DNA from 2 places in the Paeniglutamicibacter sp. ORCA_105 genome. Region 1 is predicted to be linked to the other one. Evidence: predicted binding sites of a transcription regulator. Region 1 holds the regulator's gene; the other holds the start of a gene.

The links. Region 1 encodes HrcA, which represses chaperone genes, less so after heat shock. Its sites were predicted from a motif close to TTNGCACTCGNNNNNNNCGAGTGCNAA; they were not measured.
Positions count from the first base shown of each region.
Region 2: the regulator HrcA is predicted to act here: its motif matches at 16,769-16,795, upstream of ACIPUB_RS00705 (Hsp20/alpha crystallin family protein).

Region 1 covers NZ_JBIXLM010000024.1:23,001-32,705, forward strand. The annotation lists gene lepA (translation elongation factor 4) at 1-1,576, shown strand, start outside; gene hemW (radical SAM family heme chaperone HemW) at 1,579-2,808, shown strand; gene ACIPUB_RS12735 (DUF4870 domain-containing protein) at 2,900-3,313, opposite strand; gene ACIPUB_RS12740 (DUF3097 family protein) at 3,514-4,368, opposite strand; gene hrcA (heat-inducible transcriptional repressor HrcA) at 4,649-5,662, shown strand; gene dnaJ (molecular chaperone DnaJ) at 5,712-6,845, shown strand; gene ACIPUB_RS12755 (16S rRNA (uracil(1498)-N(3))-methyltransferase) at 6,842-7,645, shown strand; gene ACIPUB_RS12760 (GerMN domain-containing protein) at 7,749-8,630, opposite strand; gene ACIPUB_RS12765 (PhoH family protein) at 9,059-9,705, shown strand, end outside.
Region 2 covers NZ_JBIXLM010000001.1:146,479-165,475, reverse strand. The annotation lists gene ACIPUB_RS00780 (type 1 glutamine amidotransferase domain-containing protein) at 73-852, opposite strand; gene ACIPUB_RS00775 (amino acid permease) at 1,037-2,500, opposite strand; gene ACIPUB_RS00770 (GNAT family N-acetyltransferase) at 2,798-3,526, opposite strand; gene ACIPUB_RS00765 (F510_1955 family glycosylhydrolase) at 3,571-4,431, opposite strand; gene ACIPUB_RS00760 (DUF305 domain-containing protein) at 4,518-5,123, opposite strand; gene ACIPUB_RS00755 (cyclodeaminase/cyclohydrolase family protein) at 5,908-6,567, opposite strand; gene ACIPUB_RS00750 (cation:proton antiporter) at 6,812-8,110, opposite strand; gene ACIPUB_RS00745 (2Fe-2S iron-sulfur cluster-binding protein) at 8,662-9,225, shown strand; gene ACIPUB_RS00740 (FAD binding domain-containing protein) at 9,222-10,217, shown strand; gene ACIPUB_RS00735 (xanthine dehydrogenase family protein molybdopterin-binding subunit) at 10,210-12,294, shown strand; gene ACIPUB_RS00730 (NAD(P)H-hydrate dehydratase) at 12,394-13,323, opposite strand; gene ACIPUB_RS00725 (histidine phosphatase family protein) at 13,307-14,083, opposite strand; gene ACIPUB_RS00720 (hypothetical protein) at 14,416-14,829, opposite strand; gene ACIPUB_RS00715 (alpha/beta fold hydrolase) at 15,255-15,959, opposite strand; gene ACIPUB_RS00710 (MerR family transcriptional regulator) at 16,411-16,731, opposite strand; gene ACIPUB_RS00705 (Hsp20/alpha crystallin family protein) at 16,882-17,304, shown strand; gene ACIPUB_RS00700 (hypothetical protein) at 17,650-18,021, shown strand; gene ACIPUB_RS00695 (hypothetical protein) at 18,106-18,474, opposite strand; gene ACIPUB_RS00690 (DUF4383 domain-containing protein) at 18,489-18,974, opposite strand.

The DNA of each region.
Region 1 (9,705 bases):
CGACACCCCCGGGCACGTCGACTTCACCTACGAGGTCTCGCGTTCGCTGGCCGCCTGCGAGGGCGCCATCCTGCTGGTTGACGCTGCCCAGGGCATCGAGGCCCAGACGCTGGCGAACCTTTACCTGGCCATGGAGAATGACATGACGATCATTCCCGTGCTCAACAAGATCGACCTTCCGGCAGCGCAGCCCGAAAAGTACGCCGCCGAGATCTCCAAGCTCATCGGCTGCGACCCGGAGGATATCCTCCAGGTATCGGGCAAGACCGGCATGGGCGTCGAGGCGTTGCTGGACAAGGTCGTCCGCGACCTGCCGGCACCGGTAGGCGATCCGAACGCCCCGGCCCGGGCCATGATCTTCGACTCCGTGTACGACACCTACCGTGGCGTTGTCACCTATGTCCGGGTCGTGGACGGCAACCTCTCGCCGCGCGAAAAGGTCCAGATGATGTCCACCGGCACCGTCTACGATCTGCTGGAAATCGGTGTTTCCTCCCCGGAGCCAAAGCCGAGCAAGGGCCTGGGCGTCGGCGAGGTGGGCTACCTGATCACCGGCGTGAAGGATGTGCGCCAGTCAAAGGTCGGCGACACCGTCACCAACTTCGCCAAGCCGGCCGCCAAGTCCCTGGGCGGCTACCAGGACCCCAAGCCCATGGTGTTCTCCGGCCTGTACCCGATCGACGGTTCTGACTACCCGGCCCTGCGCGATGCGCTGGACAAGCTGCAGCTCAATGACGCCGCGTTGACCTACGTCCCGGAGACCTCCGTGGCCCTGGGCTTCGGTTTCCGTGTCGGTTTCCTGGGCCTGTTGCACTTGGAAATCACCCGTGAGCGCCTCGAGGCCGAATTCAACCTTGACTTGATCTCCACCGCACCCAACGTGGTGTACGAGGTCATGACCGATGACAAGAAGCTGCGCACCGTGACCAACCCGAGCGAGTTCCCCGACGGGAAGATCCTCGAGGTCCACGAGCCGATGGTGGCCGGCACGATCCTGGCGCCCAACGAATTCGTCGGCGCCATCATGGAACTGTGCCAGTCACGCCGTGGTGTCATGCGCGGCATGGACTACCTCTCCGAGGAACGCGTGGAGATCCGGTACTGGCTTCCGCTGGCGGAAATCGTCTTCGATTTCTTCGACGTGCTGAAGTCAAAGACCCGCGGTTACGCCTCGCTGGACTGGAAGGCCGACGGCGAGCAGGTCTCGGACCTGGTCAAGGTCGACATCCTGCTCCAGGGCGAACAGGTCGACGCATTCAGCGCCGTCACGCACCGCGACAAGGCCTACGCCTACGGGCTGATGATGACCCAAAAGCTGCGCGAACTGATTCCGCGCCAGCAATTCGAGGTGCCGATCCAGGCAGCCATCGGTTCACGCATCATTGCCCGTGAGTCAATCCGCGCCATCCGCAAGGACGTTTTGGCCAAGTGCTACGGCGGTGACATCAGCCGCAAGCGCAAGCTGCTGGAAAAGCAGAAGGCCGGCAAGAAGCGGATGAAGATGGTCGGCCGCGTGGAGGTTCCCCAGGAAGCCTTCATCGTCGCCCTGTCATCCGACGAGCCCAAGAAGAAGTAGCAATGCCTTCTGCCTTGCCCCTCGGGGACCCGGCGCCGTCGGACGGGTTGCTGCCGGCAACCTGCGCCGAGGGCGCCGTGGACCGGAGTTTTTCGGTCTACGTCCATATTCCGTTCTGCGCGGTGCGCTGCGGTTACTGCGACTTCAACACCTACACGGCGCATGAGCTGGGCTCCGGTTCCAGCCAGGACACCTACGCCGAGGCGGTTTCCGCGGAAATCGCCTTTGGCGCGAAGGCCCTGGAGGAATCGGGCGTGCCGCGGCGCGAGGTCTCCACCGTCTTTTTCGGCGGCGGAACCCCCACGCTACTGCCCGCCGGGGACCTGGTCCGGGTGCTGGCCGAGATCCGCACCCAGTGGGACCTGGCGCCCGACGCCGAGGTCACCACCGAGGCCAACCCGGATTCGGTGACGCCCGAATCCCTGCGGCTGTTGGCCGACGGCGGGTTCACCCGCGTGTCCATCGGCATGCAGTCGGCGGTCCCGCACGTCCTGAAGACCCTTGACCGCACCCACAACCCCGCGCGGGTTGGCCAGGCCGTGCAGTGGGCCAAGGACGCCGGCCTGCAGGTCAGCGTCGACTTGATCTACGGCACCCCGGGGGAGTCGATCGAGGACTGGCGCACCAGCGTGGCCACGGCCTTGTCCTACGATCCCGACCACATTTCGGCCTATGCGCTGATCATCGAGGAAGGCACCCGGCTGGCCGGGCAGATCCGCCGCGGTGAAGTCGCCAACATCGATGACGACGACCACGCCGACAAGTACCTGATCGCCGACGAGCTCTTCGCCGCCGCCGGATACAAATGGTATGAGGTCAGCAACTGGTCCAAGGACGAATCCGCACGGTGCCTGCACAACCTTGCCTACTGGCAGGGCGGCGACTGGTGGGGAGCGGGCCCCGGAGCGCACTCACACGTGGGCGGGCTGCGCTGGTGGAACGTGAAGCACCCGGCCGCCTACCAGCAGCGCATCGACGCCGGCACCTCTCCGGCGGCAGGACGGGAAACCCCTGACGCCGAGGCGCGCTACCTGGAGAAGGCGATGCTGCTGACCCGCATCGTGGATGGAATGGACACCGCGGACCTTGAGCCCGCGGGCCGCAAGGCCATTGCCGGGCTGATCGCCGATGGACTGGTGGTGCCCGAGGCGGCCTTCGCCAGGAAGGTCGTACTCACCCTGCAGGGCCGGCTGCTGGCCGATGCCGTGCTGCGGCGTTTGCTGGATTTCTAGTCCCAGGCGATTTGGCAGGGCACAAAGGAAGGTGTGGTCGGAAACCCCGAGGGGCTTTCGACCACACCTTCCTTTTTTGTACGTTTCGCTGCTACCGGAAGAGACGCAGGTTCAATCCGTAGCGGTAGGGGCGGGACTTGTTGACGTTGATTCCCGCACGCACTCCGCTGATGGTCAGGAAGAGCCAGATGGCCACCACCAGGATCGCGAAGATCCAGCCAATCCCGGGGATCATCGAGAACAGGTGCAGCACGATGGCCAGGACGGTCAGCGGGAAGGTGAAGTTCAGCGCTTCCCTGGATTCCTGGGCAGTGAACGGGCCGCGCGCCCGGAAGACCGCGTAGATGACCAAGGAGGGAATGCAGCCCAGGATCGCGCCGAAGTGGGCGATCATGGCCCATTGGCGATCCTCGGAGGGGGTCAGAGGCAGGGGCGCGGCCGAGGAACCTTCGAATCGATCCGACTGGCTGTCGCCGCCGGGAGCATTTCGTGCCTCGTTTACCACTGCTGATGTCCTCTTCGTTGGGTTGGGTGAACCGTTGGCCAGTTTATCCCCAATCGGGTGACACCGGCGAACACGAAATGCCGTTCGTTGCGCAATTGGGACCAGCCGGCGGATTTGGCCGGGATTCCGCGTTATCCCCGATGGTCCCACGTGCCCGTTCGCGTCGGCGCGGTGATCAACCTCACGTGCGGATCGGCGGGTCAGTGGTCCCCGGCGGTCAGGAAGTCGATGACTTCCTCGACCCGGCCCAGCAGCGACGGTTCCAGATCGGCGTAGGAGCGCACCTGGCCCAGGATCCTCTCCCAGCCCTGGGCGACATCGATTTGCTCCTGGTGCGGCCACCCCAGCCCCTTGAGGATGCCGGTCTTCCAGTCGGTGCCGCGCGGCACGACCGGCCACGCCCTGATCTTCAGCACGGAGGGGCGGATGGCCTGCCACACATCGACGTAGGGGTGCCCGACGATCAGTACGTTGCCGGCAGCGCCGGGCACGCGCATCGCCTCGGCGGCGATCCTTGCCTCCTTGGTTCCTGCCACGAGGTGGTCGACCAGGATGCCGAGCTTGCGCTGCGGGGAGGGGGCGAAGGCACGGATGGCACCGGCCAGGTCGTCGACGCCGTGCAGCGGTTCGACGACGATGCCCTCCACGCGCAGGTCGTGGCCCCACACCTTCTCGACCAGCTGGGCATCGTGCTTGCCCTCGACCCAGACGCGGCTGGCACGCGCCGTGCGTGCCTTCAGGTCGGCGACCATGCGCGAGCCGGAGGCGCTGCGTGCGGTTCCCTGGGGAGCCGGGGGAGCAGCGGCGGGTTCGATGATTTCCACCGGCTCGCCCTCGAGCAGGAAGCCGAAGCCGGCGCGGAAGGACTTGGTGCGTCCGTGGCGGTCCTCGAGAACCAGCACGCGCATGCCGCCGGATTTTTCGGTGCGAACCACCTCGCCGACCCATCCGCTTTCCACGTCCTCCAGCAGCAGGCCGCGGGCCAGCGGGACCTTGCGCAGTGTGCGTTTCCTGGGGGCGCTGATGTCCTGGGCGCCCCAGCCGTGGTAGCTCATCGTGTCACTTTCAGCTAGTGGTCAACAGGTCCCGGACCGATGCACGCAGCGGATTCGTTTGCCAGGGGCCGGGCAGCGTTCCGCCCTCCCGCTGGCTGATGTGTCGAACGCGGCATCGCGGTCACGGACCAAACCATGCTAACAAGGGATGCGAAAGGTATTAGACTTAGCAGTTGAACGTGTCGAGTGCCAATGCCTGCCGTCGGGCCTCGGTGCGCGCCCGGGGGTGTGGACACTGCCCCCTAGACCATGGTGATCCGGCTTGCTGGGAGAGGTGAGAATGACCGAACCACGTAGGCTCGAAGTCCTTCGAGCCATCGTTGAGGACTACGTGCAGTCACGGGAGCCCGTTGGTTCGCGTGCCCTGCTCGATCGCCACGATTTGGGCGTCTCCGCCGCCACGATCCGCAACGACATGGCATCGCTGGAGGAAGAGGGGCTCATCGTGGCCCCGCATACCTCCTCCGGGCGGATCCCCACGGAAAAGGGCTACCGGCACTTCGTTGACCAAATCGGGGACATCAAGCCGCTCTCCGGCGCGGAACGACGCGCCATCGCGGCGCTGCTCGAGGGGTCCCACGACGTCAACGACGTGCTGGAAAACACCGTGAGGCTGCTGGCCAGCATCACCCGGCAGGTTGCCCTGATCCAGGTGCCGCACTATTCGAATGCCACCGTTCGCCACATCGAATTGGTGGGACTGGGCGGCGGGCAGACCCTGGTGGTGCTCATCGCCTCCAGTGGCAAGGTCGAACAGCGCGTGATCCTGCTCCCGCCCTCCTTGGGGGAGTCGGACCTGCAGCAACTGCGCGCGGTGCTTCTCTCCGTCCTGGACGCCAAGCCGATATCCGACGTCGTCCGGCTCGCCCAGGGCGTCCCGGAACTCGTCGAGCCGCGCCTGGCACCGGCGGTCCGTGCGTTGGCCGAGGCCCTTGGCGCCCTGGCGCGCAATTCCTCGGTGGACAGGATCCTCACCGCCGGCACCGCGAACCTGGCCCGCGCCAACCTGGATTTCCCGCTAAGCATCACCCCGGTGCTGGAGGCGCTCGAGGAACAGGTGGTGCTTTTGCGCCTCTTCTCCGAGCTCGAACAGGACGCCCACGGCATTGCGGTGGGCATCGGCACGGAAAACCAATACGGCGCCCTGACCGAGGCCTCGGTGGTCGCCACCGGATACGGTCCCGGCGAGCAGGCCATGATCGGCGTGCTGGGTCCGACGCGGATGAACTATCCCACCTCGATGGCCGCGGTTCGCGCCGTCGCCCGATATCTTTCCCGAATCCTGGCCGGCTAATGCGGGTCGAAACATATTTCTTGAAGTACGAAAGGACACAGCGAGCACTGTGAGCACCCATTACGAAGTCCTGGGCGTCAGCAAGGACGCCACCGGCGAGGAAATCAAGAAGGCCTACCGCAAGTTGGCCCGAAAGCTCCACCCGGACGTGAACCCCGGCGAGGACGCGAGCGAGAAGTTCAAGCTGGTCACCCGCGCCTACGAGGTGCTCTCCGATGCGGACAAGCGCGCCAACTACGATGCCACTGGCAACGAGAACGGCAACGGCCAGACCGGCTTCGGCGGCGGCGGAGGATTCGGCGGGGGTGGCTTCGGTGACATCTTCGAGCAGTTCTTCGGCGGCGGCGGGGCCCAGGGTCCTGCTTCGCGCACCCAGCGCGGCCGCGACGCGTTGATCACCGCCACCATCGACCTGGCCGACGCGGTGGCCGGGACCGTCTACCCGCTGGAGATGGAAACGGCAGTCACCTGCCCGACCTGCGAGGGCAGCTGCTGCCGTCCGGGCACCTCCCCGGTCACCTGCACCATCTGCCACGGTGCCGGACAGGTCCAGCGTCCGGTGCGCTCGTTCCTGGGCCAGATGATGACGGTTGAGACCTGTGCCGCCTGCCGCGGCTTCGGCACCACCATCCCCGACCCCTGCATCGACTGCAACGGCCAGGGCCGCATCCGCGAACGCATTTCCAAGCAGCTCAAGGTTCCCGCCGGCGTTGCCAGCGGCACCCGCATCCACCTGGCCAGCCAGGGCGAGGCCGGCCCGGGCGGCGGACCGAACGGCGATCTTTACGTCGAGATCGAGGTCCGCCGGCACAAGATCTTCGAACGCGACGGCGTTGACCTGCACGCGCGCATGAACGTGCCGATGACGGCCGCCGCCCTCGGCGCGGACCTGGACCTGGAGACCTTCGACGGCTCCCAGGTCATCGAGGTCGAATCCGGCGCGCAGTCAGGGGACACCGTTCGGCTTCCGGGCTTGGGCGTTCCGCGCCTGCGCGGCGGCAAGCGCGGGGACATCATCGTCCACCTGCAGGTGGAGACCCCCACCAAGATCGACTCCGAACAGCGTGAGCTGCTTCAGCAGCTGGCCAAGCTCCGCGGCGAGGAATTCGCCGAGGGCCGCATGGAAAACAGTGGCGGAATGTTCTCGCGGCTGCGCGGGAAGCTGGGCAACCTGGGCGCATGAGCAACCAGTGCTTCTTCCTGTCGCCCGGTGATCTCAAGGATGCGCGGGTAGACGCCGAGCTTCAGCTGGACGGCCCCGAGGGCCACCATGCGGTGACGGTCAAGCGCGTCCGCGTGGGCGAAATGATCGACCTGGTCGACGGCTCGGGAGTGCGGGCGGTCGCCGAGGTCACCGCGACGCAGAAGGCGGCACTTGTCGCAACGGTGCGCGCCCTCGAAGCCGAGGCGCTGCAGCCGGTGGCCGTCACCCTGGTGCAGGCGCTGGCCAAGGGGGACAGGGATTTGCAGGCGGTGGAGTCCGCAGTCGAACTGGGCATCGACGCGGTGCGTCCCTGGCAGTCGGACCGGGCCATCGTGCGCTGGAACGACGCGAAGGCTGCCAAGGCCCTCGCCAAATGGGAGGGCACGGTGCTCGCCGCGCTCAAGCAGTCCCGCCGCACCTTCCTGCCCGAGGTGCGCCCGATGCTCAACAGTGCAGAGCTTGCCCGGGACATCGCCGAACGGGTCTCCGGCCCGGTTCCTGCCCTGGTGGTCGTCCTGCACGAACGCGGCACCGAGTCCCTCGCGGCCGTGGTTGCCGGGTGGCTGGAAGCCGCCCCCATGCCGGTGCCGGACGAATCCGGGACGCGTCAGGAGATCCAGCTGGTGGTGGGACCCGAGGGCGGGATCTCCGATGCCGAGCTCGACCGCTTCACCGCGGCCGGTGCCATGGTGGCCCTGCTGGGAAGCCATGTGCTGCGCGCCTCCACGGCCGGGCCGGCCGCACTGGTGCTCACCCGGCACCTGCTGGGGCAGCTCTAGGACACAAAAGATCCCACCGTTCCCCGCTGGAGTTTTTCCGGCGGGGAACGGTGGGATCTTTTTGTGCTGGTGGGGCGCCCGTCAAGCACTAGGCGTGCAAGGCCTAGTGCTTGACGGTGAAGTCCTTGGACTCGGTGCCGGAGCGGCCGCCGGTCTGCGCGTCGACGCCCCAGGCCGTGAACGTGTATTCGCCGGGGGCCAGCACATAGCTGAAGGAAAATTCGTTGTGTCCCAGCGCATCGCCGCCGGTGTGCAGTGCACCGGAGGCCACGACGGTGTCCTCGTCGCCGGATTCGGCGCGGCGGGTGATTTCCCAGAACTCCCCGCCGGAGAACATCGCGCTCACGCCATGGAAGGTGACCTGGCCGGCCTTCTGTGTGGTACCGAATTGTGGGTCGATGATCCACAGCGGCGCGGCCAGCGCGGTGTCGCGCCCGAAGTCGTGGTCCAGGGTGATGTGGTCAAAGGCCTCGTAGCCGGTTTCGCCGTCGACGAGGATCCGCACGGTGGGTTCCAGTCCCTCGGTGAGGATTCCGGCGTTCGACGCGGCCGCGGTGGCCGTGAACACCAATTGGGCAATGGAACGTTCGGCCAGTCCCTCATCGACGTCCGAGCCGAAGGCCTTGGCCGAGAGGTCCAAGGTGATGACGTTGTCGGGGCCGATTGAGGCGCCGACGGACGAGCTGGGGCGCCAGGCGCTGAAATAGCGGGGGTCCGCCGGCTCTTGCGAGAGCATGTAGCGCACCGAGTCGGCGATGGGATCGGCCGCCTCCTTGACGCGAACGAACTCCCGGTACAGGGAAACGGTTCCGTCGTTTTCAGCCAACCAATACACCGGGATGTGTGCGGTGGTGTTCAGTGATTCCATCTCCACGCTCGGCAACGGCGCAGGCGACTGCACGCTGGTTGCCGCTTTCGGCATGGAATACCGCTCGCCCGGTACACCCAGCCCGCACGCGGCCAGGGCGCCAAGCGCCACAGTCATCCCCAGTACCGCAAGGCGGGAACGGGGGGACCGGCGGGAACGGGACATCGGAATACTGGGCTCTCTGCAGGAATCTGGGGCGAATGGCTGGACCGGCATGGCGGGGGGGATTGCCGTGGGTCCTTCCCCAGCTTGGCATAGGTTGACGACCGGTAGGGCGGGAAATCCGCGATTCGCGTGGACTGTTGCCTGATTGATATGTATCGATGCAAGTTGTGCCCGAATCGTTGCCCCCCCAATTTGCAAACCATTCGGTATTTGGTTTCTTGGCCGCACCCCCCCTGCCGCCACACGGGTAGTCTTGGCCGGCACTTCCAAGTCCCGACGCTTCCATCCACGATAGGATTGGATAAGTGCAGGGAACCCTGGCCGCGGAACGACCGCAGGCGCCATTCGCCGGCACGGAATGCGGAGGCTTCAACAGTCATATGGACCAACAATTGAACCAAGTGGGCCAGCCCCGGGGAACCGACGCCCTGGTCCAGTTCGACAGTTCGGACCAAATGGTCGCCACACTCGGTGCGCACGATGAGCTGCTGCGCGTGATCACGGGAGCCTATCCGCAGGCGGATTTGCACGTCCGCGGCAACGAGCTGAAGGTCAGCGGCGATGCGGTCCAGGCCCACAAGGCCCTGCGCGTGATTTCCGAGGCCCGCACGCTGGCCGGAAACGGCACACGCATTTCCGCCCAGACCATTGAGCAATTGGTGCGCATGCTGGAAAGCACCGGCGCCGACGACGCCCAATCGGTGCTGGGCCTGAAGATCCTCTCGGGCCGCGGCAAGGCCATCCGGCCCAAGACCGTGAACCAGAAGAGCTACGTCGATGCGATTGACGAGAACACCGTCATCTTCGGCATCGGCCCCGCCGGCACCGGCAAGACCTACCTGGCCATGGCCAAGGCGGTCGCCGCGCTGCAGGCCAAGGAAGTCAGCCGCATCATCCTGACCCGCCCGGCCGTCGAGGCGGGGGAGAAGCTCGGCTTCCTGCCCGGAACGCTCACCGACAAGATCGACCCCTACCTGCGCCCGCTCTACGATGCGCTGCACGACATGATCGAGCCCGACTCGATGCC
Region 2 (18,997 bases), on a different contig from region 1:
GAGCTGTCGGAGAAGACGGCTGGCGGCCGCCCCGTTGTCCGGGGCAGCCGCCAGCTTTGGTGCGTCCTGAGGTCAGTGCTCGGTGGCCGCGTCGGACGCCTTCTTGGCGGCCTTTTCGGCGTCATGCTCGGCGCGAAGGGCCTCAGCTTCATGTTGTTCCTCGGCCTTTTCCTGGTGGATGACCTGTGCCAGAAGCTTTTCCATTTCCTTGGCCACGCCTGCAGCGGAAGCCGGGTTCTGGCCGGTCACCAGGCGTTCGTCCACCACGACGTTTTCCGCCCAGACGTCCGCGGACACGTGGGTGGCACCCTGTTCCTCCAGCCGGTCTGCCAGGAAGAATGGGATGACCTTGTCCTTCTCCGCGGCAACTTCCTCGTCGTTGGTGAAGGCGGCCACCCTTCGGCCTTCGACGAGGCGAAGCCCGTTCTGCAATTCCACGTTCACCAAGCCTGCCGGTCCGTGGCAGACCGCGCCCACCACGCCCCCGGTGTTGTAGACGCTGGCCACCAGGTTCTGCAGGCCTTCGCTGTCCGGGAAGTCCCACATGGTGCCGTGGCCTCCCACGAGGTACACCGCGTCGTACTGGTCGGGATCAACGACGTCGACCCGGGCCGTGTTGTAGAGGCCGGCGCGGGTAGTCTCGTCTTCCGTGAAGGCAACCTGGATGGGATCTTCGGAGTCCACCGTGTCGCGCGGAGGCTGTCCGCCCTGGATGGACGCGAAGTCGACGAAATGCCCGGAGTCCTTGAAGACCTTCCAGGGATGTGCAGCCTCGGCCACGTTGTAGCCGGTCTTCTCTCCTGTATTGCCGATCTCGGAAACGCTGGTAAGTACCATGAGGATTTTCTTCATGAAGTGCTCCTTTCGTCCACTTCCCACCCTAGGCGAGTGCCCGACAACATGGCTAGCCGAATGCAGGGCCGCCCGTGGGATCTGCGCCGCCGCGAACTTTGAATACAGCACATATTCAACTGTCGGATGCGTGATGCCCCGGTAGTTCGGTGGGGGATGGGTCGGCGAAATGCTGCTCCGTGGCCTAGGTGTCCGCGTGCGGCACCTCCACGCGTTCGTCGTGCCGCGGGCTGTTCGGGTTCATGAGTGAGTGCTTGCGGCCGTAGAAGAAGTAGATGGCCAGGCCGACCACGAGCCAGACGCCGAACCTCAGCCAGGTTTCCCAGTGCAGCTGCAGCATCAGGAATCCGGAGGCCAGCACGCCGAAGGCCGGAACCACCGGCATGAAGGGGAGCCGGAAGGTGCGGTGGGCGTCGGGCTTCTTATAGCGGAAAATGATGACGGCGAGACAGACCACCACGAAGGCGGCGAGGATGCCGATGTTGGTCAGGTCCGCTACTGCCTTGATGGGGAAGACGCCGGCCAGGAAAGCGGAGGCGATGCCGGCGATCCAAGTGACGCGCTGGGGTGTGCCGTGGCGGTCGGTCTTGGAGAACCAGCCCGGAAGGAGACCGTCGCGGCTCATGGAGAACCAGACGCGGGTCACACCCAGAAGGAACGTGAGCATCACGGTGAGGATGGACAGGACCGCGAACACGGAGATGATCGTGGCGATGACCGGGAGCCCCACGCCGTTGAATGCCGAGGCGAATCCAGCGGTCGGGTCGATGTCCTGGTAGTTCTGCATGCCGGTGAGCACCAGCGTTGCGGCGACGTAGAGGAGCATGGCGATGATGAGGGAGAAGATGATGGCCTTGGGCATGTGTTTCTTGCCGTCGGTGGATTCCTCGGCGGCGGTGCTCATGGCGTCGTAGCCGAAGACTGCGAAGAACACGGTCGCTGCTCCCGCCACGACGGGCCCGAATCCGCTGGGCATGAAGGGGTCGTAGTTCTGGGTGTTGATGTAGAAGATGCCCAGGCCGATGATGAACAGGATCAACACGACCTTGATCGCGACCGCCACCAGTTCGAAGCGCCCGAAGGTCCGGGTGCCGCGGGAGAGGATCCAGGTCACCAGGACGCAGACGACGATGGCGGGTATGTTCACGATGCCGCCGCGGCCCTCGTCGGCTGTGGATGCCGCCCAGTCGGGCAAATCTATGCCGATCCCGGCGAGGAAGGCATCGAAGTAACCGGAGATGCCGATGGCCACCACCGCCACGATGGCGATGTATTCCAGCAGCAGGTCCCAGCCGATGAACCAGCCGATGATTTCCCCGAGGGCCACATACCCATAGGTGTAGGCCGAGCCGGCGCGGGGGATCATGCCGGCGAATTCCGCATAGGACAGGGCCGCAGCCGCCGATGCCAGGCCAGCGATGAGGAAGGAGATCAGCACGGCTGGGCCGACACCGGGCTCGGTATCGCTGCCGTGGGCCACCAGGCCGGCCAAGGAGAAGATACCGACGCCGATGATGCCGCCGACACCGATTGCGGTCAATTGCCACAGTCCGAGGGACTTGTGCAGGCCGCTGTGTTTATTCTCCTCCTCGATCTCGTCGATCGGCTTGCGCCGCATGATTGACTGCGATCTGTTCTTGGAATTCATGAGGGACTCCTGCTCTGACGTGTCCAGCATTTCGGCCGCCCCGCATCGGGGACGGTCCCGTCAAATCAGTATGTGAGCCTATCGGCCATTTATGAAGACTTCGCCGGAACTCATCGAGAGCACTCGCACATTCGATCGGTGCCTCATGTAGCAGATGCTCGCCAAACCCTACCCAGCTGTTGGACACGTTGGTGTTCTTGGGCGGGGGGATACCAGTGGACGATGGGCGCTCGCACCGAGATCACGAAGGACGGGGTCCGGGCACAAACCAAGGTTCGGTCAAGGACTGCTCGGTGACTACTCCTGCGGCAACTCCTGCGCTGGAGGGCGATCCCCCTCGGGGTTCCTTTGGGACAAATCGACGCGATAGGTCTTGGCTGTTTCCCCGTCCTTGGTTGTATGTGCATGCACGGGCGCCCATCCGAGTCGTTCGTAGAAGCGCCCGGCTCCGCCCGGACCTGCCTTGGTCACCAGTTCGGCCAACGGTGCCCCCGCGTCCGAAGCCTGGGAGAGGAAATGTTTCACCAGCCGTTCGCCCACGCCGTGGCCCCGGGATTCCGGGTGCACCACAAGAGCGGTGATGACAGCGACACGAGGCACGGACACAGGCACACGGACGGCCGCAGGAGCCACCTCGGTGACCGGTCGCTTGAGCAGTCGTCTGAGGTAGGACCTGCCGCGGGTGCGCAAGAATCCCAGGAACAGCTTGGGCCGTATCACCAGAGCGAGGCCTCCCTGGACGGCCAGCCGCGTCCGGTGCACTCGGAGCACGTCATCGACGTGACGGAGCTGGTCGCTGGAGCCGAACAGGAAGCCCAACGGTACCTGGCCGTCCGGGCCCTGGGCTTCGGCGATGAATGCGAACCCGCGCGGTGCGTCCAGGAAGGTCGCATGCCAGTGCCGGACGAACCTGGGACCCAGCCGGGGAAACAGCCCGTCGCGGAGGTACCGGCATTGCCAGTGGCCCGTCAGGGAAAGATCGGAGGATGAGGCGCGGCGAATCGTGACGCCTGCAGGAAGGGGCATTGGCTTGGTGTTCCTCCGGCTTTTGGGGCGGTAACCGAACGGGATCACTTGATCTCCGTGCTGAAGGTTGCTCCGCCGTCGACGGAATGCTCGATGCCGGTGGGCGTGGCAACCCAAATTTGCGGGTGCTCATCCGGGCCAGCGGCGGCCAGTGCCGAGGGGTGGCCGGTGACGGCCCCGGTGGTCCGCCAGGTCCGGCCCGCGTCCGAGCTGACATGCACTGCCCCGTCCGGTGCCACCCCGATGACCGTTGAAGCGGTGGCAAAGGCCGTCAGCAGCAGTACCGGCCCGGTCGAGTGTGCCGCCCAGGTTTTACCGCCGTCGGTGGAACGGTGCACGCCAGCAGCCGTGGTGGCCAGGACGACATCGCCGGTCGGTGTCCCAGACAGGTGATAGGGGTCGAACCCGACCTCGCGGGTGGTCCAGGTTTCCAGGTCCGCGGTGGTCTTCAGGGTTCCGTCAAAACCGATGATTCCGCTGCGGGTGACCGCCAGGGCGTGGAAATCAGAGACGCCGCCCAGGGAGACCTGTTGCCAGGTTTCCCCGCCATCCTGGGAGCGGAGCAGTCCTGCCGGTTCGGGCAGACCGGTGTCCGGTGCCGGGTGTCCGGAGGCGTAGTAGTGGTCATTGCCGGCTGGTGCAAAGCCCATCAGGTCGATGGCGGGGCCAATCTTTTCCGGGGTTCCGGAGCCGAAGCCGAAGAGCCCGTCGTGGGTGGCCAGCACGACTTTTTCGGTCTCGGAATCGACAGCCATGCCATGGATGTGGGCGAAGGGTTGGGTCGGCTCTTTGGGTTGCGGGCCTTGGGGGGACGCCGGGGTGCAGGAGGTCAGCAGGAGGAGAAGGGCGGCGGCAGCAGCCGCACGGCCCCTAGTGCGGGCAGCAGAAAAGGAAGGGCGGATCATGAATGGAGTCTCCAGAACAGAAAAACGGAAATGACGAGGATGCTGCGGGACGCATCATGCGCCCCGCAGCCAAACGGCATGTTGCCTTAGAGGCCGGCCAGCAGTTCCTTCATCTTTTCGATTTCCCCGCTCTGGTCCTTCGCCATCTTTTCCGCCTGGGCGACGGCGTCCGGGTTGGACCCGTTGGCGGTTTCTTCCTGGGCCATCTTGACGGCGCCCTCGTGGTGCTTGACCATCTGGGTCAGGAAGAGCCTGGCTGCCTCGGTTCCCTGGGCTGCTTCAAGGGCGGCCATGTCGTCCTCGGTCATCATGCCCTCCATCCCGTGGTCCCCGGACATGGCGACCGGTTCACCCCAGGCGCTGAGCCAGCCGGTCATGGTCTTGATTTCCGGGCCTTGGGCTGACTTGATATCTTCGGCCAGCTCGGTGACAGCCGGGTCGATGCCGTCCTTGGCCAACACCATGTCGCTCATTTCCACGGCCTGCTCGTGGTGCGGGATCATCATTTGGGCGAACATCGCATCGGCGCTGTTGTGCTCCGCGGCTGCGGATGATTCGGCGGACGGGGATGCGGAAGCGGTGCCGTGGTCCATGCCCGGCATGGTGGATTCCGATTCGGTGTCCGAGGCACACCCGGCAAGTGCCAAGGTGGCTGCAAGGGCCGTCGCTGAAATAAGGGTAAGGCGTTTCATGGGAGAGTTTTCCTTCAAAAATCGATTGGATGCTGTCTATCGGCCCGTTGGTGCGGGCATGCGCAAGCTGGCCCGCCCGCTGTGGCGGGGGGCCGGTGTCTTACGTACGGCTGATGGACAGTTCGATCAGTGAAGGAGGAGGTGGGACGTGATTTGTGGCTCCGGTGACCAATGGCGGGCCGCGCAATCCCAGGCCGCCGGGCATGACCATGAGTACCGGGAGGAAAAGCCACGACAGGCCGCTGGCCACCGGCACCAGGTCGCACGCCGAGGCCTGCGACATGTCGCCGCAGCAGCTGAGGCAAGGCAAATCCGCCCATGCTGACGCGGGGGAAGACGCCGACGGAACGTGGGCGTGGTCCGCGGGACCGGAATGGTGATGTCCCTCGCCAACCGTGGAAGCCGACACCGAAGAGGTGGGTTTGGATGTTTCGGCGTGGCTGCCGGAAATGGTGTGCATCCCCATGAGACCGAGGATGAGCAGGACCATTCCCAAAAGGGCAGGTAAAGGGAGGAAAGCCGCAATGGGATGGCGGCGCGGTGCTCTGCCGGTGCCCATGTGTACCGCCTTTCCATCGTTAGTCTGCCCTCCCAGCCTACCGGGATGTTTTGGGCGGTGGTCGCAGGGTTGGCGGCTGGTGGTCGGGCCAACTCCGATCCGACACAGCAGCCAAGCGTTCAGGACGGATCCAAGGGCGGCCACGGATATCCGGATAAGGCAGACGAGGCCAAGGGCACTGGGCCTATTGGCGATCCGGCATGGCGGTTTCCGACGCGGCCCGGATTAGACGGCATCGGTTGGAGCGGCATGGTGATCGATCTCGGTCGTAAGAGCGTCGATCCGTTCGATGGCGTCGTTGAGATCGCCGACCATCGCCCAGAGGGCGGGATGTTCCTCGCGGATCTGCTCCATGGTGCTGCCGCCGGAGGTAAGCGAAGCGAGGTCGAAACTGACGTTGGTGCGCGCGCCGGCCACCGTTGCCCTCAGGGCGCCGAACGCGACGACGACATCGGCAACGAGTGAGGGGTTGCCGTTGGCCGCGAGCCACGCCAAATCGTTGATGGCGTCCATGGCTCGTTTGCCGAGGACGGCGGATGCCTTGGCAGCATCGACGGATGCCCGGGATATGGCGGCTTCCCGTTCCGGTCCGGGTTCCAGGCGAAATGCGGCTCCAAAGGCGCGGGACGCAGTCGCATCCTCATCGGCCAATTCAAGCGCGTCCTTCCGGAGGGACCGGGCCCGTGCCCGAATGCGGTCGAGTTCCCCGCGCTCGTGCTCTTCGGCTTCGGTGTAGCCGGCCACCATGGAAGTCAGCGAAGCGGCGATGGCGAGCATAAGTCCCGTCCCGGCGCCCCCGCCAGGCGAGCCGGTGGATTGCGCCAAGGCCCGCGTCCAGTCCTCGACCGTTGATCCTTGGGTGGTAACTTCGTCGCTGATGTCCATGACACCTAGTCTGCCCAAAAGCGTGGGCTGTCGCATCATTCTGCGCCGTAGTTGGATGACCTGCTCGCTTCCGGACGAACAGTGCCGCCGTGTCATCCTGGTTCCCGCCGCGGCGCCACTTGGTCGATCGCCGGGAATCTGCCCTTCGGCAGGATCGGCACGTCCACCCGCGTGCCCACCGCAACCCTTGGACCCAACGGCCATGCCCGGCGGGGTCTGGTCCTCCCCGGTGAATGGGCTGCAGTCAGACCGTCGGGGCCTGTCCTTCGTCCCCGAACTGCTGCTGGGCACGCCGTTCGCGGAGCCGGTCCAGCGAGGTCATGACCGGTCCGGCGGAAACCCCGTGCAGGACAATGGACAGTGTCACAACCAACCCGACGATCGCCCACAGCCTCTCGGCCTGGCCCTCGAAGTTCCCTTCCCCCAGCGCGTAGCCCAAGTAGTACAACGAACCGATGCCACGAACGCCGAAAAACGAGAGCGCGATGCGGTCCCGCGGACCGGTCCTGCCTCCGGCAAGACCAATCCAGCCCGCCACCGGCCGGATAAGAAGAAGAAAAGCGAGGGCCACCAGCACTTCCGCCCACCCGATGCCGTGCAACAGCCCCCGCGCGATGGCACCACCGAGCAGGACCAGGATAATGACTGTCATCAGTCGTTCCAACTGCTCGACGTAGCTATGCAACACCCGGTGGTAGCCGTGGGTGTGCTCGGCGGCCCGGATGGTGACCGCGCAGATGAAGACGGCGACGAAGCCATAGCCTTCGACCATCTCGGTCAGCCCATAGGCCAGGAACGTTGCCGCCAGGGCCACGAACCCCTCGGAATGCTCAGCCAGACGGATACTGCCATGCCTTGCCGTAAAGAAAATCCGCCCCAGCAGCTTTCCGGTTCCAAAGCCCGCCAGGATTCCGATACCGATCCGCCACAGCACATCCACGGCGAACCACTGCGGAAACCATTCCGCCGGGGATGCCCCAGCCATGCTGAGTGCAATGGCCAGATACACGAAAGGGAAGGCCAGTCCGTCATTCATTCCGGCCTCGGACGTGAGTCCGAAACGGACTTCGTCCTCCTGATCGGTTTCTGACTCTTCATCCGCTGGTTCCCCGACCTGGACCTCGGACGCCAGTACCGGGTCCGTGGGCGCAAGAGCGGCGGCGACCAGCACGGCAGCCGCCAGCCCGAGCCCCAATACCCACAACCCCAGCAGTGCCAAACCCACGATGCACAACGGCATCGCCACACCCAGCAGCCGCCAGGTAGTGGACCACCGCCGCCAGCCCACGGGACGGTCGAGGGCCAGACCGGCACCCATCAGCGAGACAATGACGCAGATTTCGGTCAAGTGGGTGGTGAATTCCCCGTACTTGACCGGATCGGGGTCCGGCAGGGTTCCGATCGCGGTAAAGGCCAGCAGCCCGGCCCCCAGGAAGACCATCGGCATGGATACCGGGACTTTCCGCAGCATCCGCGGCAGCACAGCGGCGGCGAATACGGCAACGCCCGCCGCGGCGAAGACAATGCTGGGAGGTTCGAACACCGGCGGCTCCTTGCTTGGTCACGCACTTCCTGGACTGAAAGAGCAATGCATCATTTACTTCCCGCCCGGGTGGCGGGGATCTGACAAGGTTCCCTCCGGCGAATCGCGGAACGGAACTCGGACCCATCCCTTTTTCGCTGCTGTCCTTTCGGAGTATACGTACCGGGGCCCGTCGCACAAGGGCGGGGGTGCGTCATCGACAGCGAACACTGTCCGGGCACCAATCCCGTGGACGTGAAGGTGGTTGCCGCGATGTTCCAGACATCGTCCCTTCGGATTCGACCGGACCCCCCACGGAGGATCGGCGGGCAGGTTTTGTCGCGTTGCCTATGAATGCCCACCGGCGAGCGCAGCGACCCTGGAACCCGGGAAACAAGGAGCTTTCCGCCGCGCATTCCGCACTGCAGGCGCAGGGTCGGGGCCAACCGGGTCCATGCACAAAGGGTTGTCCGCCCCGGAGCGCTGGGATAAGTTCGGGACAAGCACGTTTGGCATTCGGCGCGAGTCCGAATGGCCGAAAAATCCGCTCGGAACAACGGAGTTGCTCATCTATGGACGTACAGATCACCCTGCTGGTGGACGGTGCCAAGCGGTCGTTGACCGTTGACACCCGCACGACCCTCCTGGACGCCTTGCGGGACAGATTGGCGGTCACGTCTCCCAAGAAGGGCTGCGACCACGGCCAGTGCGGCTCCTGCACGGTGCTGCTCGAGGGACGGCGCGTGACCTCCTGCCTGGTGCTCGCCGTGGCCCAGGACGGAGCGGACGTCACCACGGCCCAGGGGCTGGGCGAGGGAGAGCAGCTACATCCCATGCAAGAGGCCTTCCTGGACAAGGACGGTTTCCAGTGCGGGTTCTGCACCCCTGGCCAGGTGTGTTCCGCCGTGGGAATGCTGCGGGAAGCAGCCCAGGGCCACCCAAGCCATGTCACCGCAGATCCCGGCACCCCGGTGGAACTCACCGATGAGGAGATCCGTGAACGCATGAGCGGGAACCTTTGCCGCTGCGGCGCCTACGTGAACATCGTTGCCGCCATCAGGGACGTGGCGGCGAGGGAAGCGGCGTCCACAGCCGACGTTGCAGACCCGGCACCGACGGGCGGTGCAGGATCATGAAGCCCTTCGATTACCGGCGTGCCGAGGACCCGGCCGATGCGGTGGCCGCTGTGGCCGGAGAACCCGGCGCCATGTTCCTGGCAGGCGGCACCAACCTCGTGGACCACCTGAAGCTCGGCATCGCCAACCCGGACCTGCTGGTCGATGTCAGCAGACTCCCGCTGGATGTCATGGAAGAGCTGCCCGATGGCCGCGTGCGGATCGGCGCGACGGTGCGCAACAGCGACCTTGCCGCCCATCCACTCATCCGGGAACGCTACCGGGTGCTTTCCCAGGCACTGCTGGCCGGGGCCTCCGGCCAATTGCGCAACATGGCCACCACCGGAGGGAACCTGCTCCAGCGCACCCGGTGCCTCTACTTCCAGGACGTGGGCACCCCGTGCAACAAGCGCGAGCCCGGTACCGGCTGCTCGGCCATTGGGGGTTACACCCGCAACCACGCCATCCTCGGTGCCTCGGAAGCCTGCGTCGCCGTCCATCCCTCGGATATGGCGGTCGCGATGGCGGTTCTGGATGCCGAGGTCGTGGTCCGGGGACCAAACGGGGAACGCAACATCCCGCTGGCGGGGTTCCACCGGCTTCCCGGCGACGAACCGGAACGCGACACCGTCCTGGAACATGGGGAGCTGGTCACCGCGGTGCTCCTGCCGCCGGCCACGCACAGTCACTCGGCATACCGGAAGGTGCGGGACCGCGCCTCCTACGCCTTCGCCCTGGTGTCCGTGGCTGCAGTGGTTTCCATGAACGGGGACGGAACCATCCGTGAGGTCCGCATGGCACTGGGGGGAGTGGCCCACAAGCCGTGGCGGGCGGAACGCGCCGAGGAGATCCTGCGCGGGGCGCAGGCCTCGGAGGAGAATTTTCGCTTGGCAGCCGAGGCGGAACTTGAATCGGCCTCGGCGTTGGATGACAACGCCTTCAAGATACCCATGGCCCGCAACACCATGGTTGCCGTGCTGCGCGAGGTCACCGGAGGGACGAGCAATGTCTGAATTGATTGAATCCAGGGCCATCGGCACCGACCTGCGTCGCCTTGACGGCCTGGCCAAGGTGCGCGGCACCGCGCCCTACGCCTTCGACCAGCCGGTGGAGAACCCTGCCTACCTCTACCCGGTGCAGGCGACCATCGCGCTGGGCAAGGTCAGCCGGATCGACACGGGTGATGCCGAGGCCCTTGACGGCGTGATCGCCGTCATCACCCATCTCAACGCTCCGAAGCTGGCCCAAACCGACGATGCCGAATACACCGTGCTGCAGGGCCCCGAGGTGGGGTTCCGCGGCCAGTTCGTGGGCGCGGTGATTGCCGAGAGCTTGGAAACCGCGCGTCACGCGGCCGGGTTGGTGACTGTGGAATACGAAGCGGACGAGCACGACGCCCTGCTGACATCCGACCATCCGGGCCTCTATGCACCCGAAGAGGTCAACGGGGGGTTTGACACCGATACCGCCGAAGGCGACGTCGAGGCCGCGCTCTCCGAGGCCGCAGTGGTCATTGACCACGTCTACACGACCCCGGCCGAGCACAACAACCCGATGGAGCCGCACGCCACCGTGGCGGTGTGGGAGGGCGGTGCGCTGACGCTGTACGACTCGACCCAGGGTGTGCATCCGGTGCGGAAGACCATTGCGCCGATCTTCGGATTGGAACCCGAAAACGTCCGTGTCATTGCACCTCATGTGGGCGGCGGCTTCGGATCCAAGGGCCTGCCGCACGCACACGTGATTCTGGCAGCACTGGCCGCCCAATGCAGCAACGGCCGGCCAGTGAAGTTCGCCCTGACTCGCCAGCAGATGTTTTCCCTCGCCGGCTACCGGACCCCCACCATCCAGCATGTGCGCCTGGGCGCCACCGAGGACGGCCACCTCACCGCGGTCTGCCAGGACGTGGTGGAGCCGACTTCCCGGATCAAGGAGTTCGCCGAGCAAACGGGCGTGCCGGCACGGATGATGTACGCGTCGCCGAACCGCAAGACCACCCACCGCCTGGCCAAGTTGGATATCCCCGTCCCGTCGTGGATGCGCGGGCCAGGGGAATGTCCTGGCATGTTCGGCCCAGAAGTTGCCATGGATGAATTGGCCGAGGCCTGCGGGCTGGACCCCATCGAGCTGCGGGTCCGCAACGAACCGCAGATCGATCCGGATTCCGGGAAGCCGTTTTCCAGCCGCCATCTGCTGGAGTGCCTGGCCAAGGGCGCCGAGCGCTTCGGTTGGGACCGGCGCAATGCCCGTCCGGGCAGCCGGGAAGAAGACGGTTGGCTCGTGGGGTTGGGCGTGGCCAGTTCGACCTACCCGTTCTCCCGCGTTCCCGAGAACACCGCGCGGATTCGCTTCAATGCCGACGGCAACTACGCGGTGCAAATCGGTGCGGCGGATCTGGGCACCGGGACCTGGACCACGTTGACCCAGATCGCGGCTGACGCGCTGGATTGCCCGGTGGAGCGAATACGACTTGAAATCGGCGACACCTCCCTGCCCGTTGCCTCGGTGGCCGGCGGGTCCTCGGGCACCGCGAGCTGGGGAGGTGCGATCATCGCCGCAGCCGCGGCCTTCCGCACTCAGCATGGCGACAATCCGGAGGCCTGGGCGCAGGCGCAGGCCCAGGGGATGAAGGACCCTGACACCGAGCGCTACGCGATGCACTCCTTTGGCGCGCAATTCGCCGAAACCCGCGTGCACGCGGACACCGGGGAAGTGCGGGTCTCGAGGATGCTCGGGGTGTTCTCCGCCGGACGGATCATCAACCCCCGCACGGCGCGCTCCCAGTTCATCGGCGGCATGACCATGGGTATCGGCATGGCGCTGCACGAGGACGGGGTCATGGATGCCCGGTTCGGGAAAGTGATGAACCACGACCTGGCCGAATACCACATACCCGCCAACGCGGACATTGAGGACGTGGATGCCATCTGGCTCGAGGAAACCGACCACCGCGCCGGTCCCCTCGGGGCCCGGGGGATTGGTGAAATCGGCATCGTGGGTGCGGCCGCGGCCATAGCCAACGCCACCTACAACGCCACCGGAATCCGGGTTCGCGGGTTGCCGCTGACCCCGGACAAGTTCCTTTCCTGACCGGTGGGCCCGGTGGCGAACAGGCCGAATGCCCGGCATCCGGAATCGGGTGCGGCAGCACGAGGTGAGCCGGGTGTCTCGTCCCCATCGGGGGCGGTGTCAGGTGTTTAGTTCCAGCATCAGCGCGGGGAGTTCATCGGCCAGTTCGCGCGCCAGGAATCCAAGAGGCCCGAGTTTGCTGGCCAAGCGGTCGGCTGCGGCGGCATGAAGGTGGGTTCCCCAGCAGGCGGCTTGGGGGCCGCTGGTTCCGCGTGCCCGGACCCCGGCGATGGCACCTGCCAAAACGTCTCCGCTTCCTGAAGTCCCCAGCCCCCCGTATCCCGTCGTGATCTTCCACAGTTCGGCGTTCCCGGACCCATCGCCGGGGGAGCCTGCGATCACGCCTTGACAGCTCACCACGGCGTCGAAACGGCGGGCTATGGACATCACATCGGATTCCAGGTCCTTCAGTCCCCGGCCCAACAGGATTTCCGCCTCGGGCATGTTGGGCGTCAGGATGAGCCGGCCCCGCCACGGGTCCAGTCTCTCTTCGAGTTTGAGCAGCCCAGCCAACGCGTAGGCGTCGATGACAATGGCGGGCCGGTGTGCGTCTTCCGACCTACCGACCGAATTCTCTCGCTCGAGCAGCCTGCGCAACAACTCCTCGGCCAGGTCCAGATCGTCCAAACCGGGACCGACCAGGATGGTGTCGGCCCGATCCAGGACCGAGGAAATCCGGTCCAGCCCTTCTCCGGAGACGGACCCGTTGGCGTTTTCCGGCAAGCCCATGGCCCCGCATTCCGGCAGCGCCACTCCCACCTGCACTGCCACGGACTCGGCGACTGCCAGCGTCAGCTTTCCGGCACCTGCACGAAGTGCCGCGGTTCCGGCAAGCACCGCAGCCCCGGGCGTCGTTCGTCCACCGCCGATGACCAGGACCGTGCCGCGGGAGTACTTGTCTTCCCCGGGTGCCGGCAGCGGCCAATCGCGCAGCAGGGACGGTGTCACTGGCGTGGGATCCCCGCCTTTGCGATCAATGCGGGTGGACATTGGTGTCTCCTGCGTGCTCGGTAACCGTCACGCCCTGCTCGATGAGATGGTCGGCTACGTTGAAGCTCTCCAATGTCCACGGTCCGGAGCCGGAGGGACGCACGTAGCGTGTGCTCGAGGCATTGAGTATGGACGTACTTGCGGCAAGGTCCAGAAGCTCTTCCTCCGTCATGCCCTCCAGGATGTATCGGAACAGCATGATCACTGCGTCGTGGCATACCAGCACCACCCTGCGTCCATTTCCGAGCCTGTTCAGCTCTTCCAGGACGGATCTCAGCCGGAGCGCCACATCGGCCCACGACTCACCGCCTGGAGGACGGTAGTACAGCTTGCCCAACCAGCGCCGCCTCTCGGCTTCCTCCGGGAACCGATTCTCCACACCCAGGCTCGTCAGCCGGTCCAGGATGCCCAGCTCGCGGTCCCGCAGCCGTTCATCGGTGCGGACCGCCAGCGGCCACTTGGCTGTCTGGACAGCGATTTCCGCTGTCTGCTTGGCTCGTGTGTAGGGCGATGACACCACCGTATCGGGCCGGAAATCGTCATGGACCCGGGCCAGGGCAGTACCCAACGCCTTGGCCTGTTCCTGCCCGGTGCTGGACAAATACACGTCGGCATCCCGCGCGGGGACCTCGATGACCTCCGCACCGGCCAGGCGCGCCGCGGTGGCAGCAACGTTGCCTTCGCTCTCTCCGTGCCGGATCAGGAGCAACTCCACCGCCCCCGCTTCCTGTACGGCGTCTGTCAGCCCACCTTCATTCAAGGAAACCACCCCTCATTCTGCGGTCTTTGCCATTGCAGGAAGACTACCAACGGTGCACCTACGGGAGAAGCAAAACGTACGCGACCGCGCAACAGGGTGGAGGATTGGCCCGTAAACCCACGCCGACTCGCTGCGCGCCTCGGCGGGCATTCCGCAGCGCGTCGGCGCGGACCGATTTGGCTCCTCGGGCTTGGCCTTCGACGGGATACATGTGGGGATCGAACCCACCCCCTCGACGTTGTGCCGTATTTTCATGCAGGTATCGGGCGTCACTCGCCCGCGCAGACAGAAACGGCACACGCCGAGGGAGATGGGTTGTTGCGATCCGCTGTTTAGGAGGCGAGGGCTGCAGATTGCGCAGCCGATGATTTCCGCCAAGGGCTCCCGGTGAAGCGGATGTACTTCAATACCGCCCGATCGGGCTCGTCCTGCTCGCCATTGATCGCACCGCCGACGCGTTCGTGCCATTCTTCCGGCACCAACGCGGGATTGACCGGGTTCTGGCACATGAACACCCGAAAGGCGGGACAGAACGGAACCACCTCGATACGGCTGCGCTGCGCATCTTCCAGGATGAAACCCATCGCCCTATTCGCCCGAGCAGCGCTCTTGAACTTGCGCCGCATTTGGGTGTAAAGCACCCACATCTGCTTCTCGTGCATTTCGTACTGCACAAATCCAATACGACTTCCGGCCTCATAAAATTCGTACCTCTGAGCCTCGGTATTGTTCTGGATCACAAACACACCACTACACCTCCATGGCCATCCCGAGTACACCTCCATGGCCATCCCGAGCCCCAAGGCGAACGTTTCATCGCCTTGGTCCAGGTAAGGCGTTGTAAATGAACAGGACAGTCATCTGCGAGTGTGGCGCCGGAGCGCTTATCCATATTCTTACCGTGATGAGAACTTATGGGTTTTGAATTTTCGCTGTCCGCCGAAAACCCGACACGCGCAGACCAGTACCTTTGAAACCATCAGTTGATGCCCTATTGGTGAACTTCACCTGACAAGCCCATCCGCGAGTTGGACGTCTCTGCGCCCTTCGTACAGGGGAGGAGCAGAGCGGCTGTGCGGCCTCCAGACACCGGGCACTGGCGACACTCATTGGACGGTTCTGGACGTTCAGGCACACGAGGCATTGGACCGCACTGGAAACGGCTGGAAACTCAAATTGCGGCACCCGCTTTTCCCCGTGCATCGCCTAGTCGGGAGCTACAGTGCGAAGCCGGCGCACGACACAGCGCTGCAACCTCGGCTGCGGAGCGGTACATCATGACGTGGCTCTCGTCGTCGATCTGCGCCATCGAGCCATGCGGCGCCAGGTGCGCGAGGGCGGAGGTCCATGCTGCCGGGACGATTGGATCCTGTGTCCCGCGGATAACCAACACGGGCACCTGAATATTGGCGATTCCGTTTTCGATGTGATTCGAAAGCATTGCTGGAACTGTCCTGAAGTACCAGGGCGGGCGGCAACGGAAAATGTAGTCGCTGAGTACGATGGCGTTGATCCGCCATGGCTCGCGGAGGGTGTCCTGCCCCAGCCGCAGGGTCTGGAGCCAGAATCCGCGCTCGGGAGGGTAATTGGTGGGCCCCAACAACACGAGGCGGGGTGACGCAGCCGCGCGCATGTTCGCCATCTCCACGGCTATCTGGGACCCCATGGAGTGCCCGACCAGGATGGGCCGATGTGCCCCCAATTCGTCAAGGGCGTCCCACACGGCGCGTGCGTAATCCGGCACGCTCAAAGTTCGACGTGGTTTCGGCGTGCTTCCGTGGCCTGGCAATTCGATGTTGTGGACCGTGGCGGTGCGTGCCAATTCCTTGGCGAGTGGGCGAAAATAGCGCGACGAGACGCCTATGCCGTGAATCAAGACATATGTGTCCGGGCCGGTTCCAACGCTATGCACGTGCACCTGGGTGCCGGGCCGTCCCGCCACATGGAACCTCGGACCACTGGCGCGGCCAGTCCCTCGGTGTGCCCCCGAGTCCGTCCGTCGGTGCAACAAGATTCCGCCGACGATCAAGCCGAGCCCCACACCCAAGAGGACACCGGGAACGATGTCGGGCCCGATGAATGTCTTGGACGTGGTTCCCCGGTTGCCGGCGTTCGTTGCAGCAATAGTTGACATGCCAGCCCCTTGTTTCTCGCCCTTGACCGGTCCTCTTCGGGAAAACAGTAGCCTTGCATGCTCCTGTAGTCCATGATCTGCGTGGGGGGCTGCGCTGTGAGGTTGGTGGAGGTGCCTGCCAGTGTCCCATGGCATCGATGCCTGGATGACGGCCGTTGGCCTTCTGGATGAGGGGCGGTGGGTGAGGCTAGCCCTAGGGTTGGGGTGCAGGTTCCGCGTCGTCGGGACCGTCGCTATGCCGCGAGAGTTCCAGGCGCAAGGCCGTGTTTTCCGCCTCGAGGGCCAAGGCCAGACGGATGCCGGAAAGGTTGAGGCCGAGGGCGAGGAGTTCGGCGATCCTTCGCAGGATCACTATGTCGTTGTCGCTATAGCGGCGGGTTCCTCCTTCGGTGCGTCCCGGCTCCAACAATCCGGCCCGTTCGTACAGGCGCAGGTTTTGCTGCCCCATCCCCACCAGCTCGGCCGCGACCGAGATGGCATAGACCCCGCGCGACCCTGGATCCCTGCTTACCATGGTCGATCCCCTTCCAGACTTAATTCCAGATAATCCTCTTGCACCAGACTGTCACGCGTGCTATAAAAAATCTATCCCCACCGATATAGGTTCCGGTGGGGATCCATCACCCAAAATTGCATCAATTGACACCACAAAGGAGAGAAAGCCATGTTGATGCGAACAGATCCTTTCCGTGAAATCGACCGGCTCGCCCAGCAGGTTTTGGGGACCTCAGCCCGACCGACCACCATGACCATGGACGCCTGGCGTGACGGTGACACCTTCGAGGTTCAGTTTGACTTGCCCGGGGTCAGCCCGGACTCGATCAACCTGGACGTGGAACGAAATGTGGTGACCATCCGGGCCGAACGCCCGGATGTGGAAGAGAACGTGGAGATGCTTGCCGCCGAGCGGCCCCGGGGCGTGTTCAGCCGCCAGCTGGTCCTGGGAGAAAACCTGGATACGGAGAACATCGAAGCCAGTTACGACTCCGGCGTGCTGAGCTTGCGCATCCCGGTGGCCGAGCAGGCCAAGCCGCGCAAGATTGCCATCACCAGCAAGGGCGGGGAGCGCCAGGCCATCAGAAGCTAAGCCAGGATACCCCCGGTTCCACGTTCCGCAGCTGGAAGGCATGCCAACGGCTAGCCGTGCCTGGGCAAAGGCGCTTTCCATAGGACACGCCACCTCGCAGCAAGGGCCACCGGTTTTCCGTTGGAATCGCTTTCCGTGACTTGGTCCCCGGCCCACGGCCGGGGACCAACACACATTCAAACACAGCAAATAGGGGGGGGTGCGGCTCCGCCGGGAACCGGAGGGTTCCCGGCGGAGAAGTAGCCCGATGTCCCTTTTGTGCCGCGGGCCGCCCGGCCCGCGCGCTCACGGCCAGTCAATGATCACCGGTCCCGTTGTCGGACCGCCGCCAGGAGGTGTTTTTAGATGAGCGCATGGCGTCGCTACGATTCGCCGTTACTGCCGGCCTTCCATGAACGGTTCGAGAAACGTTGGGGCGAGGGCACCGCCCCTTTCTTGGACCCGGAAGTCCATGAACAGCCCATGCCGCGTGCCCAGTGGATCAACATTGACACGGGTGCCGCGCTGGCGGTCGTCCCCGTATGGACAGACGACGAACATCGCAGGTCCTTCGCCATGTTTTACCTGCCGCCGGCCGGCGACATTTGGCTGCTGCGCCCGGGGATCCCTGATTACATCGAATCGGAGAACCTGCGAAGCATTACCTTGCGCAACGACGCCTTCAAGAAAGCAGTCGACCACGCCAAGGCCTTCATTGAGGGATCCGGAAACCTCTGAACGTCGATCCGGCGAACACCCGGCACCGCGCCGGATCCGGTATGCCGTCCGGGTCGCGGTGCTCGGGGAGGGCAGTACGCCTGATCACGGGACAGCGCTGCGTCTGGCCGTGAGACCAACATAGACGCCGCGGCGGACTGGACGGATGCGCCCCAAGGGTGCCGGATTCCGATGAACCGGGGCAGGGTCCGGGGCAGGGCGTGCCTCGGGCGCCTGGGCGGTGTCGTCCATCGTCCCCGAGGCCAAGGCTTCCATGGCCTCGACCAATGTCCTGTGCACCCCGGCGAAGCTTCCTGTCCCGGTCGTGGCCTCGAAGCGCTGGTCGTCGCAGAGGCGGACAGCTCCCAGCTCCCTTCCGCTGCGGACTATGCGGACGGAGTACTGGAAAGGCCCGGTTGGGCGGGCTTCGAGTCTGCCGATGCGCAGTGGCTCGAGTTCTTCGTGTCTGCTCACCTTGGTGCCCCCGTTCACAGGTTCTTGTTGAGATTTCCGTGTCCGGGCCGGCGGGTGCCCGCGTCCGCGGTGCGGGTCAGCAGCAGGGCGAGGGCAACCATGCCCAGACCCAAGACCAGATGCAGCCAGTTGTCCGCGTCGTTCACCGGCACGAAATTGGCCTCGGTGTCGTGGTCGATGAGCAGCCCGTAGATCCACAGCACGAGGTAAACCACCCCGCCCCACAGCAAGTAGTTCTTGGCTGTGCCGGGGGTCCGGGCCAATGCGATGCCTCCGATGCCGAAGAGCAGGTGTACGACGTTGTGCAGGATGGAAACCTGGAACACGCCCATCAGCATCGCGTCCGAGTCGTGGCCCGCGAAGGAAAGCTGGTCGTAGTTGGAGGTGATCCCTGGAACAAATCCCAGGATCCCGACGAGTAGAAAGACTGCGCCGACGGCCAATGCCGCCTTCTGGACATTGGTGCGCTCTGTGCCTGTACGTGCAGTGTGGCTGGTCATGGTGTGGCCCTTTCCGAAGATCG